DNA from 2 places in the Gemella sp. 27098_8_149 genome. Region 2 is predicted to be linked to the other one. Evidence: riboswitches for the same ligand, from Rfam matches in the RefSeq annotation. Region 2 holds a riboswitch; the other holds the start of a gene.
The links. Region 2 has a riboswitch for FMN ahead of ribD (bifunctional diaminohydroxyphosphoribosylaminopyrimidine deaminase/5-amino-6-(5-phosphoribosylamino)uracil reductase RibD). Riboswitches for the same ligand answer to the same signal wherever they lie in the genome.
Positions count from the first base shown of each region.

Region 1: linked by a shared signal. The riboswitch ahead of O3801_RS03975 (ECF transporter S component) and the one ahead of ribD (bifunctional diaminohydroxyphosphoribosylaminopyrimidine deaminase/5-amino-6-(5-phosphoribosylamino)uracil reductase RibD) in region 2 are both predicted to bind FMN.

Region 1 covers NZ_JAPWCB010000005.1:112,798-117,237, forward strand. The annotation lists gene glmS (glutamine--fructose-6-phosphate transaminase (isomerizing)) at 411-2,213, shown strand; FMN riboswitch at 2,350-2,462, shown strand; gene O3801_RS03975 (ECF transporter S component) at 2,670-3,230, shown strand; gene O3801_RS03980 (DUF1310 family protein) at 3,344-3,700, opposite strand; gene hemH (ferrochelatase) at 4,003-4,440, shown strand, end outside.
Region 2 covers NZ_JAPWCB010000010.1:20,998-25,437, forward strand. The annotation lists gene ribA (GTP cyclohydrolase II) at 1-747, opposite strand, end outside; gene O3801_RS05595 (riboflavin synthase) at 740-1,351, opposite strand; gene ribD (bifunctional diaminohydroxyphosphoribosylaminopyrimidine deaminase/5-amino-6-(5-phosphoribosylamino)uracil reductase RibD) at 1,336-2,406, opposite strand; FMN riboswitch at 2,578-2,702, opposite strand; gene O3801_RS05605 (sodium-dependent transporter) at 2,810-4,153, opposite strand.

The DNA.
Region 1 (4,440 bases), on a different contig from region 2:
GTACAGCGTATGCAACAGCAACTTAGTTTTTAAGGAAGAATGACACAAAAAACTTTAGTTGCCACTGCTGGGGTGTACCTTTGTATCTTTAGGAACACAGTGACGACAAGATACTTAGGTACAGCGTATGCAACAGCAACTTAGTTTTTAAGGAAGAATGACGCTAAAAACTTTAGTTGCCACTGCTGGGGTAGATCTTAATATTTCTAGGAACGAAGTGACGACAAAATACCCACCCTTCAAAATCATTATCCCCTCTCTATAGGCTCATTATGTCTTCTTTTAAGGTTTACATAAACTTGATTAAGTATAATAAACTTCAAGAAGTATAATATTTTTGAGCATAGGTATAAAAACTTTATAGTACTTTCTATAAAATAAATTAAAGAAAAAAGCGAGGAATTTTTAATATGTGTGGAATTGTAGGATTTGTTGGAGAAGCAAATGGAGTTAAATTTTTAATCGATGGACTTAGCAGCCTTGAGTATCGTGGATACGACTCAGCTGGTATTGCTGGTGTTGTTAATGGAGAAGCTAGCGTTACTAAGTCTGTAGGTCGTATTAAAAATCTAGAAGCCCTAATCCCTGAAGGACTTCACCTAGAATTAGGTATTGGTCATACACGTTGGGCTACTCACGGTGGAGTTAACACAACTAACTCTCACCCTCACCAAAGCTTCAACAAACGTTTTATTTTAGTTCACAATGGAGTTATCGAAAACTTCCAAGAACTTAAAGAAAGATTTTTCAAAGGTGTAGAACTTGTTTCTGAAACTGATACTGAAGTTATCGTTCAATTAGTACAAGTTTATAGCGATCGTGGGCTTAACACTAAAGAAGCTTTCAAAAAAGCTGTATCTAAACTTCAAGGTTCTTATGCCCTTTGTTTAATCGATACAGAAGATAAAGACACATTATATGTTGCAAAAAATAAAAGTCCACTTCTTATCGGACTAGGAGAAGAAAATAAAAACTATGTTGGTAGTGATGCTTTAGCAATGATTAAGTACACTAACAACTTCTTAGAAATCAACGATGGTGAGTTTGTTATCGTGAAGAAAGATAGCGTAACTATCGAAGATAAAGAAGGTAATGTTGTAGAGCGTGAAAGTTTCTCAACTAACTTAAATGCTGGGGAAATCGATAAAGGTATCCACGAGCATTACATGATTAAAGAAATTCACGAACAAGTAGGAGCTATGCGTAATATCATCTCTCACTACTTCGATGGACATGATATTAATATTGATAGCGAAATTATTAACAACGTAAAAGATGCAGATAGACTATACATCATCGGATGTGGTACAAGTTACAACGCTGGTCTAGTAGGAAGAAACTACTTCGAAAAATGGGCTGGTATTCCTACAGAAGTACACTTAGCATCAGAATTTGCTTACAATGTACCATTATTATCTAAAAAACCAATGTTCATCTTCCTTTCTCAATCAGGAGAAACAGCTGATTTACGTGCAGTACTTACAAAATTACGTAGTGTAAATGCAGATTACAAATTCTTAGTACTTACTAACGTTGATGCTTCAACCCTATCTCGCGAATGTGATTATACATTATTACTTCACGCAGGTGTTGAAATCGCCGTTGCATCTACTAAAGCATATACTGCTCAAATCGCAACACTAAGCATACTAGCTTACGAAGTAGCTAAACAACTTTCAAGACAACCTAAATTTGATATCGAGCAAGAATTATCAGTAATTACTTCTGCAATCGAATCAATCTTAGATGATACAAAAACTATCAAAGACTTAGCTAAAAACTTATTCACAGAGCGCAATGCATTCTATATCGGACGCGGAATCGACTACTATAGTGCATGTGAAGCAGCTTTAAAACTTAAAGAGGTTTCTTACATTCAAACAGAAGGATTTGCCGGGGGAGAATTAAAACACGGTACAATCGCTCTTATCGAAGAAAGAACACCTGTAGTAGCTCTTATCACAAGTGCTAAACTAGACTTAAATACACGCAGTAACGTAAGTGAAGTAGCTAGCCGTGGTGCTAATACTCTAATCATTACATTAGAAAAATTAGCTCGTAAAGGTGACTACGCAATCCCTAACGTAAACGAAGATCTTGCTCCAATCGCAAGTATCGTAGTTACACAATTATTCGCATACTACGCAGCTTACACTAAAGGACTAGATGTGGATAAACCACGTAACTTAGCTAAATCAGTAACAGTAGAATAATTTTAAAAACACAATATTTGAGCAGCTCGGAAAATTATTTCTGAGCTGCTTTCATCTATTTTTTTTAAGAAGTTAAGCCTTTTCTCTTTACAACTTAGAGACTTCAGTTTATAATAAACGTATAAATAATAAATTTAATTATCTTCGGGGCAGGGTGAAATTCCCGACCGGCGGTCAAAGTCCGCGAGCGCAAGCTGATTTGGTGAAATTCCAAAACCGACAGTACAGTCTGGATGATAGAAGATATAGAATAAATAAACTTACACATGCAGTCTATTACGTATGTATTTTCGTTGTACCGCTTATAGTGTAACGCTTATTTTTCATACCTTTCAGTCCCGCTTTAAAATTTTTAAAGTGGTGTTTTTTATATCTAACGTAGATTTAGAATAACACCTTTTTAAGAATAGTATTGCGGCTATTTTATTGCCTATGAAGATAGGAAAGAGGTTTTAAATGTATAAAAAAAATGTTCACTCACTAGTTTTGAGTGGTATGCTTGCAGTTATTGCTCTACTTCTATCTTTTTTTAGTTTTGCTGTGCCATTCTTGCCACCATTTCTAAAATTTGATTTTACGTTCATCCCGCTATTCATGGCGTTGTTATTATTAGGATATAAAGATGCACTTTTAGTGTCATTCTTAAAAAACTTCCTACACTTTGCTTTATTATCACATGAACCAATCGGATCAATCGCTAATATCGTAGTAGAATTCACTTTTATCAGTATCATTGTTCTTTTCTATAAAAAAGGTACTGCTAAAACTATTATTGGTGGAATCTTAGGAACACTAGCAATAACAGTATTCATGTCACTTCTTAACTACTTCGTATTACTTCCAGCTTATGGATATATTATGAACTTAGCAGACATCGTGACTAACGTGAAAACAATCGTAGCGGCTGGTATTGTACCATTCAATCTACTTAAAGGTGCTTTAGTAACATTCTTATTCTTCGTTACTAAGAGTGTTTACAAATCAATACCAACTAGTATTCGTAGCCGTTTCGCATAATAATAGATAATAATTAATTTAACCATGAAAAATCCTCCATTACATCACCTTACTGTAATGGAGGATTTCTTTTTTTAAAATTTCCTAGGAAATACTTTTTAAAATCTGTTCTGTTACTTATTCAACAATTCATCCAATTTTTCTGAATGTGATACTTCTTCTACATTCGTATCTTTCTCACTTATCACCGTATCAATATTTAACTTCTCATCATTATTCACTATTAGACGTGCGTAAATCTTCTCTCCAACATTTCTTATACTCTCATAATCAATCTTGTAATCTTTAATTTTTGCTTTTGCTGTGAATGCAAGTTTATCTTTTTCTAAAATTATTTTTTCGTAAAAACCACGTGCATCAGCAGTCTTCACGACTCTAACAATCTCCTTATATTTAGGATTATTTTTCATATAAATAACGCCACCAATTGCCGCAATAAAAGTTATCGCTCCGAATATTTTCTTTCTCATTTAACACTTCCTCCTTTTTCATCAACCAATTGGAGATTCTTAAACTCTCTTATTAGTAAACTTTTTAGTTAACTTTTATATTATAACTTTTTAGCCATTTTTTCAATAGTTTTTTTCAATTATTATAGTAATATCATCTTTTTGACACAGTTATTATAAAATAAAATATCGGTCTAAACCTTAATTTATAGGGAATGTATTCGCAATCTATAATATTTTTCTGTAATAGAATAATTATTAGTGTGTTTTAGTACAAAAAGTGCTATAATATAGTTGATTATACTATTTTGAGAGGTAATAAAATGAGTAAAGCTATTTTAGTAATGACATATGGAACACCTGAAGAATATACATTCGAAGGTATAGCAAAATTTTTCACAAACATTAGAAGAGGAGTTCGCCCTAACGACGAAGAAATCAATCTACTTTTAAAAAATTATCTTCGCATTGATGGTTCTCCCCTTCAGGAGATAACACTCAAAGAAGTTGAACTTTTAAGGGAATCTGTAAAAGATGAATATAAAGTATACTTTGCCAATAAATTTTCTTCACCTTATATCCCTGATATAATTTCAAAAATGGAAGATGATGGTATAGAAGAATGTATTTGTTTAATTCTTGAACCACATTATTCATTCTACTCTATTATGGGTTACGAAAGATTTATTAAGAGTGATAAAATTAAATTTAATATAATTAAATCTTGGTACAAAGAAGAGAAGTTAATTGAATTCTGGGCA
Region 2 (4,440 bases):
GCACTCTGAGTGAACACGTATTAATAAAGGCTCTTCAGAAGTCAAATCACCTTTACTAATTATTAAATGTTCTTTATTAAATTCGTCTTCGAATAGCTGTAAATCAAAATCACCAAATTCTGTAGGTAATTTTACTTTGACACTATCTTCAAATGACAAAAAACGTGTTAGTTCATCCAAATCAACAACCGTTAAATTCCATTTTTTAGCGAATTCATATAAGTCATCTCTTCTAGCCATAGTGCCATCTTCATTCATAATTTCACAGATGTATGTAGCTTCTGTACTATTAGCTAATCTTGCTAAGTCTAAACTTGCTTCTGTGTGACCGCGACGAACCTTGATTCCACCGTCACGACCGATTAGTGGGAACATATGTCCAGGTCTATTGAAATCATCAGGTCTAGAATTAGGACTTGCTAATTCTTTTATAGTTGTTGCTCTTTCGAAAGCTGAGATTCCCGTAGTTGATGTTTTGTGGTCGACGCTCACAGTGAATGCAGTCTCATGTGGATCTGTATTTTTATCTAGCATAGAGTGCAGATTTAATCTTTTAGCTATTTCAGTTGAAACTGGTGCGCAAATTAATCCACGAGCATGTTTTGCCATAAAATTAACAGTTTCACCTGTAACGAATTCTGCTAGTCCTACTAAATCTCCTTCAGCTTCTCTGTCATCATCATCGATAAGAACGATTAATTTTCCAGCTTTTAAATCTTCTATTGCTTGTCTTACGTTATTAATCATTAAACTTTCCTCCAAATAGTTTTAATTGAGCTTTTATGTATTTTGCTAATATATCTGTTTCTATATTTACACTATCGCCAATTTTTAATTTTTCTAAATTCGTATGTTTAGCTGTATGTGGAATTAGCGATACCGTAAATTTGTTATTATCACAAGTTACTACTGTCAAACTTATCCCGTTAATTGTAATAGATCCTTGGTTAATAATTTCACCTTGGAATTTACTTGGATAAGAAAAAGTAAGTAGGATGGCATTTTCGTCTTTTTGTCTTGCTGCTAATTGTGCTAAACCATCACTATGTCCAGAAACAATATGACCTTCAAATCTATCTGAATGTCCCATTGCAGGTTCTAGGTTGACAGCGTCATTTATTTTCAAATCTTTAAATGTCGTTCTTTTATAAGTTTCTGGCATAATATCTACAGTAAACTGTGATGAACTTTTTTGTACACATGTTAGACATACACCGTTTACCGCCATACTATCACCAATTTTGTATGTTTCTAGTAAATTCTTACTCGCTTGAATAGTTAGTTTTATACTGTGGCTAGACTTGATAATTTTTACTATTTTACCTTGTTCTTTTATTAATCCTGTAAACATTGAGATATTCTCCTTCCTGAGATACGTATATCTTCGCCAAGTTTAGTAATCTTAGTATCATGAAGTTTTATTTTTTCATTTGTTATTCTACTACTAGTGAATGATGAAGTATTGTTCCCCCCTAAAAGAATAGGTGAGATATAAGTTATGACTTCATCCCAATAACCGCTAGCTAAAAATTGATCGTGAATGTTAGGTCCACCTTCTACATAAACCGATTGAATACCTAGTTTCGCAATTTCTGATAAAATTTCTTTTATGCTGAAATCATTAGGTGTGATAAGAGTCACATGTGAAGGTAAGTTTTCGTGTTTAACTTTTGTGAAAACTATAACTTCAGATGAACTATTGTTAAATAAGTTAAGATTACTTTGTTCAAAGATAGAGCCTTCAGCATCTAGGACAATTCTTTTTGGTGGGAACAGTGATGTATTAGCGCCAAGTAATGTTGGATTATCTATTAATACCGTTTTGGCACCTACGAGAATTGCTTGATAATTATCTCGTTCATTTCTGACAAAATCATAGACTTCTTTACCGGTAATCTGTGTTCTTTCATCGGTAAAGGCTAGCTTTCCATCGAGACTAGTAGCTTGTTTTAAAACTACATAAGGTCTTTTTTCAGTATGATATAGATTATAAGCGTAGTTTAAATTATAAGCCTCTTTTTTAAGAATACCAGTTATTACTTCGATACCATTGTCCTGCAAGTATTTGATACCTTTTCCACTAACGATAGGATTAGGATCTAATTGAGCAACGACTACCTTTGAAATTCCCATTTCTATGATAGCATCTGTACAAGGTGGTTGTTTCCCTTTATGATTACAAGGTTCTAGCGTAACGTATAGTGTTGAATTAAATAATTTTTCAGGAGTTTTGCAAGTAGAAATTGCATTTTTTTCAGCATGTTCACAGCCGTATCGAAGGTGCGAACCTCTTGCGATAATTTCATTATCTTTTATAATAACTGCTCCAACCATTGGATTAGTATGTGTATACTTAGCACCACGCTTGGCTTCAAGAAGAGCAAGATTCATAAAATATTCATGCATATTATCAACTCCTTTCTAAAAATAAAAATCCCAATTACATTTGAATTTCAAATTTAATCGGGATTGATGGTTAGTTTTATATTCGATTAATACACCTTAGTACTCTTAGATGCACCATAGGCTATAAAAATATTCTCGATAAAGCATTAGGTATTTTTATCCTAATACTACTAATTTCTTCTCCCATCCAGACTTTACTGTCGGTTCTGGAATTTCACCAGATCAGCTTGCGCTCACGGACTTCTAGTAAACTAGTCACCGCCGGTTGGGACTTTCACCCGACCCCGAAGAAATATTTAATTCATGACTTAATATTAACACTAATGAAAACGGTTGTCAATGATAAAAAATAAAAACTATCACAAAATATGAAATATACAATGTGATAGTTTTATTTAATTTATTATAAGAATTGTGCTAAACAAACGATAAGGATAATAATTGGAAGTACATATCTTAGTAAGAATAACCATACTTTGAATAATGCTAGGCTAGATTTTTTATTTTTGTCGATGTGTAATTGTTCTAAAGCTACTTTTTTATCAAGTACATATCCTGTGAATATTGATAAAGCAAGACAACCAAGTGGCATTAGAATATTAGAAACTAAGAAATCCATTAAATCAAAAACTGTTTTTCCAAATATTAATGTATTAGATAATGAACCGTAAGATAGGGCAGAAGGAATTCCAACGATAAAAGTTAAGATTCCGATAATGATACTAAATTTAGTACGATTAGTATTTCTTTGATTAGTGATATTTCCTACATTAATTTCTAACATAACTACTGATGAAGTAATAGTAGCGAATAAGAATAATATTAAGAACAAGATGTAGAAGATTTTACCAAATGCCATATTATTGAATAATTGAGGTAGCACGATGAATAATAAACTTGGTCCACCTTCAGACTCCATACCGAATGAACTCATTGCAGGGAAGATTGCAAGACCAGCCATTACTGAAACAGCGATGTTCATTAATACAACTGAGATACCAGATTGAACAAGATTAGTTCTTCTATCAAGGTAAGAAGCATATGTAAGCATAGCTGTAACCCCGATTGATAGTGCGAAGAATGATTGTCCTAGTGCGAATAATATTCCAGAACTAGTGATTTTAGTGAAATCTGGTTTTAAGAAATAAGTTACTCCGCTCAACGCATTAGGTAATGTTAATGATCTAGCGATAATTACTAAGAAGATAATGAATAATAGTGGCATCATGATTTTTGATGCTTTTTCAATACCTTTTTGAACACCACGAGATACTATATAAATATTCAATAAGATGAATAGTGCTTGAGCACCTAATGCAATCCAAGTGTTAGAAATAATACTAGTGAAAAGTGTTGCGTGATCAGTAGTAGCGTGGATGCCAAGTGCATCCGCGATTGAAATACCAAGATATACTAAGATCCATCCACCGATAACACTGTAGAATGATAGTAAGATAAATAGTGCGAATCCACCGATATAACCAATAACATTGTATTTTTTATTTTTTCCTAATTTACCAAAAGTTCTAATTGCTGATACTCCCGCACCACGGCCTAGTACGAATTCAGCTAGAAGAAGTGGTAAACCAATTAATAATGTAAAGATAAGGAAGACCAGTAAGAATCCACCTCCACCATTAGCTGCGGTCATATACGGGAACTTCCATACTGCACCTAGTCCTATTGCAGAACCAGCAGAGGCAAGTATGAATCCTATTTTAGAACTCCATTTTGAATTATCTGACATAAATTTTTCCTCCTAAATTTGATGTTAAAAATAAGTAAAAGCTATTTAGAAAATACTAAATAGCTTTTTAGAAATATATATTATTATACTCAAAGACCATTTAGTATTTTTACCAATGGCCGAAAACAAACTTAACTAGCCATTGTAGACATCGTTGCACTTATATCTACAATGCTATGAGATATAAGTGCTGCTAAAATGGCACAAAAAAGTATTCTCTTTTACTAGTTAAAATTGTGTTTTTCATAATTGAGTAGCTCCTTTTTATAATTGTTGATAAAATCTTA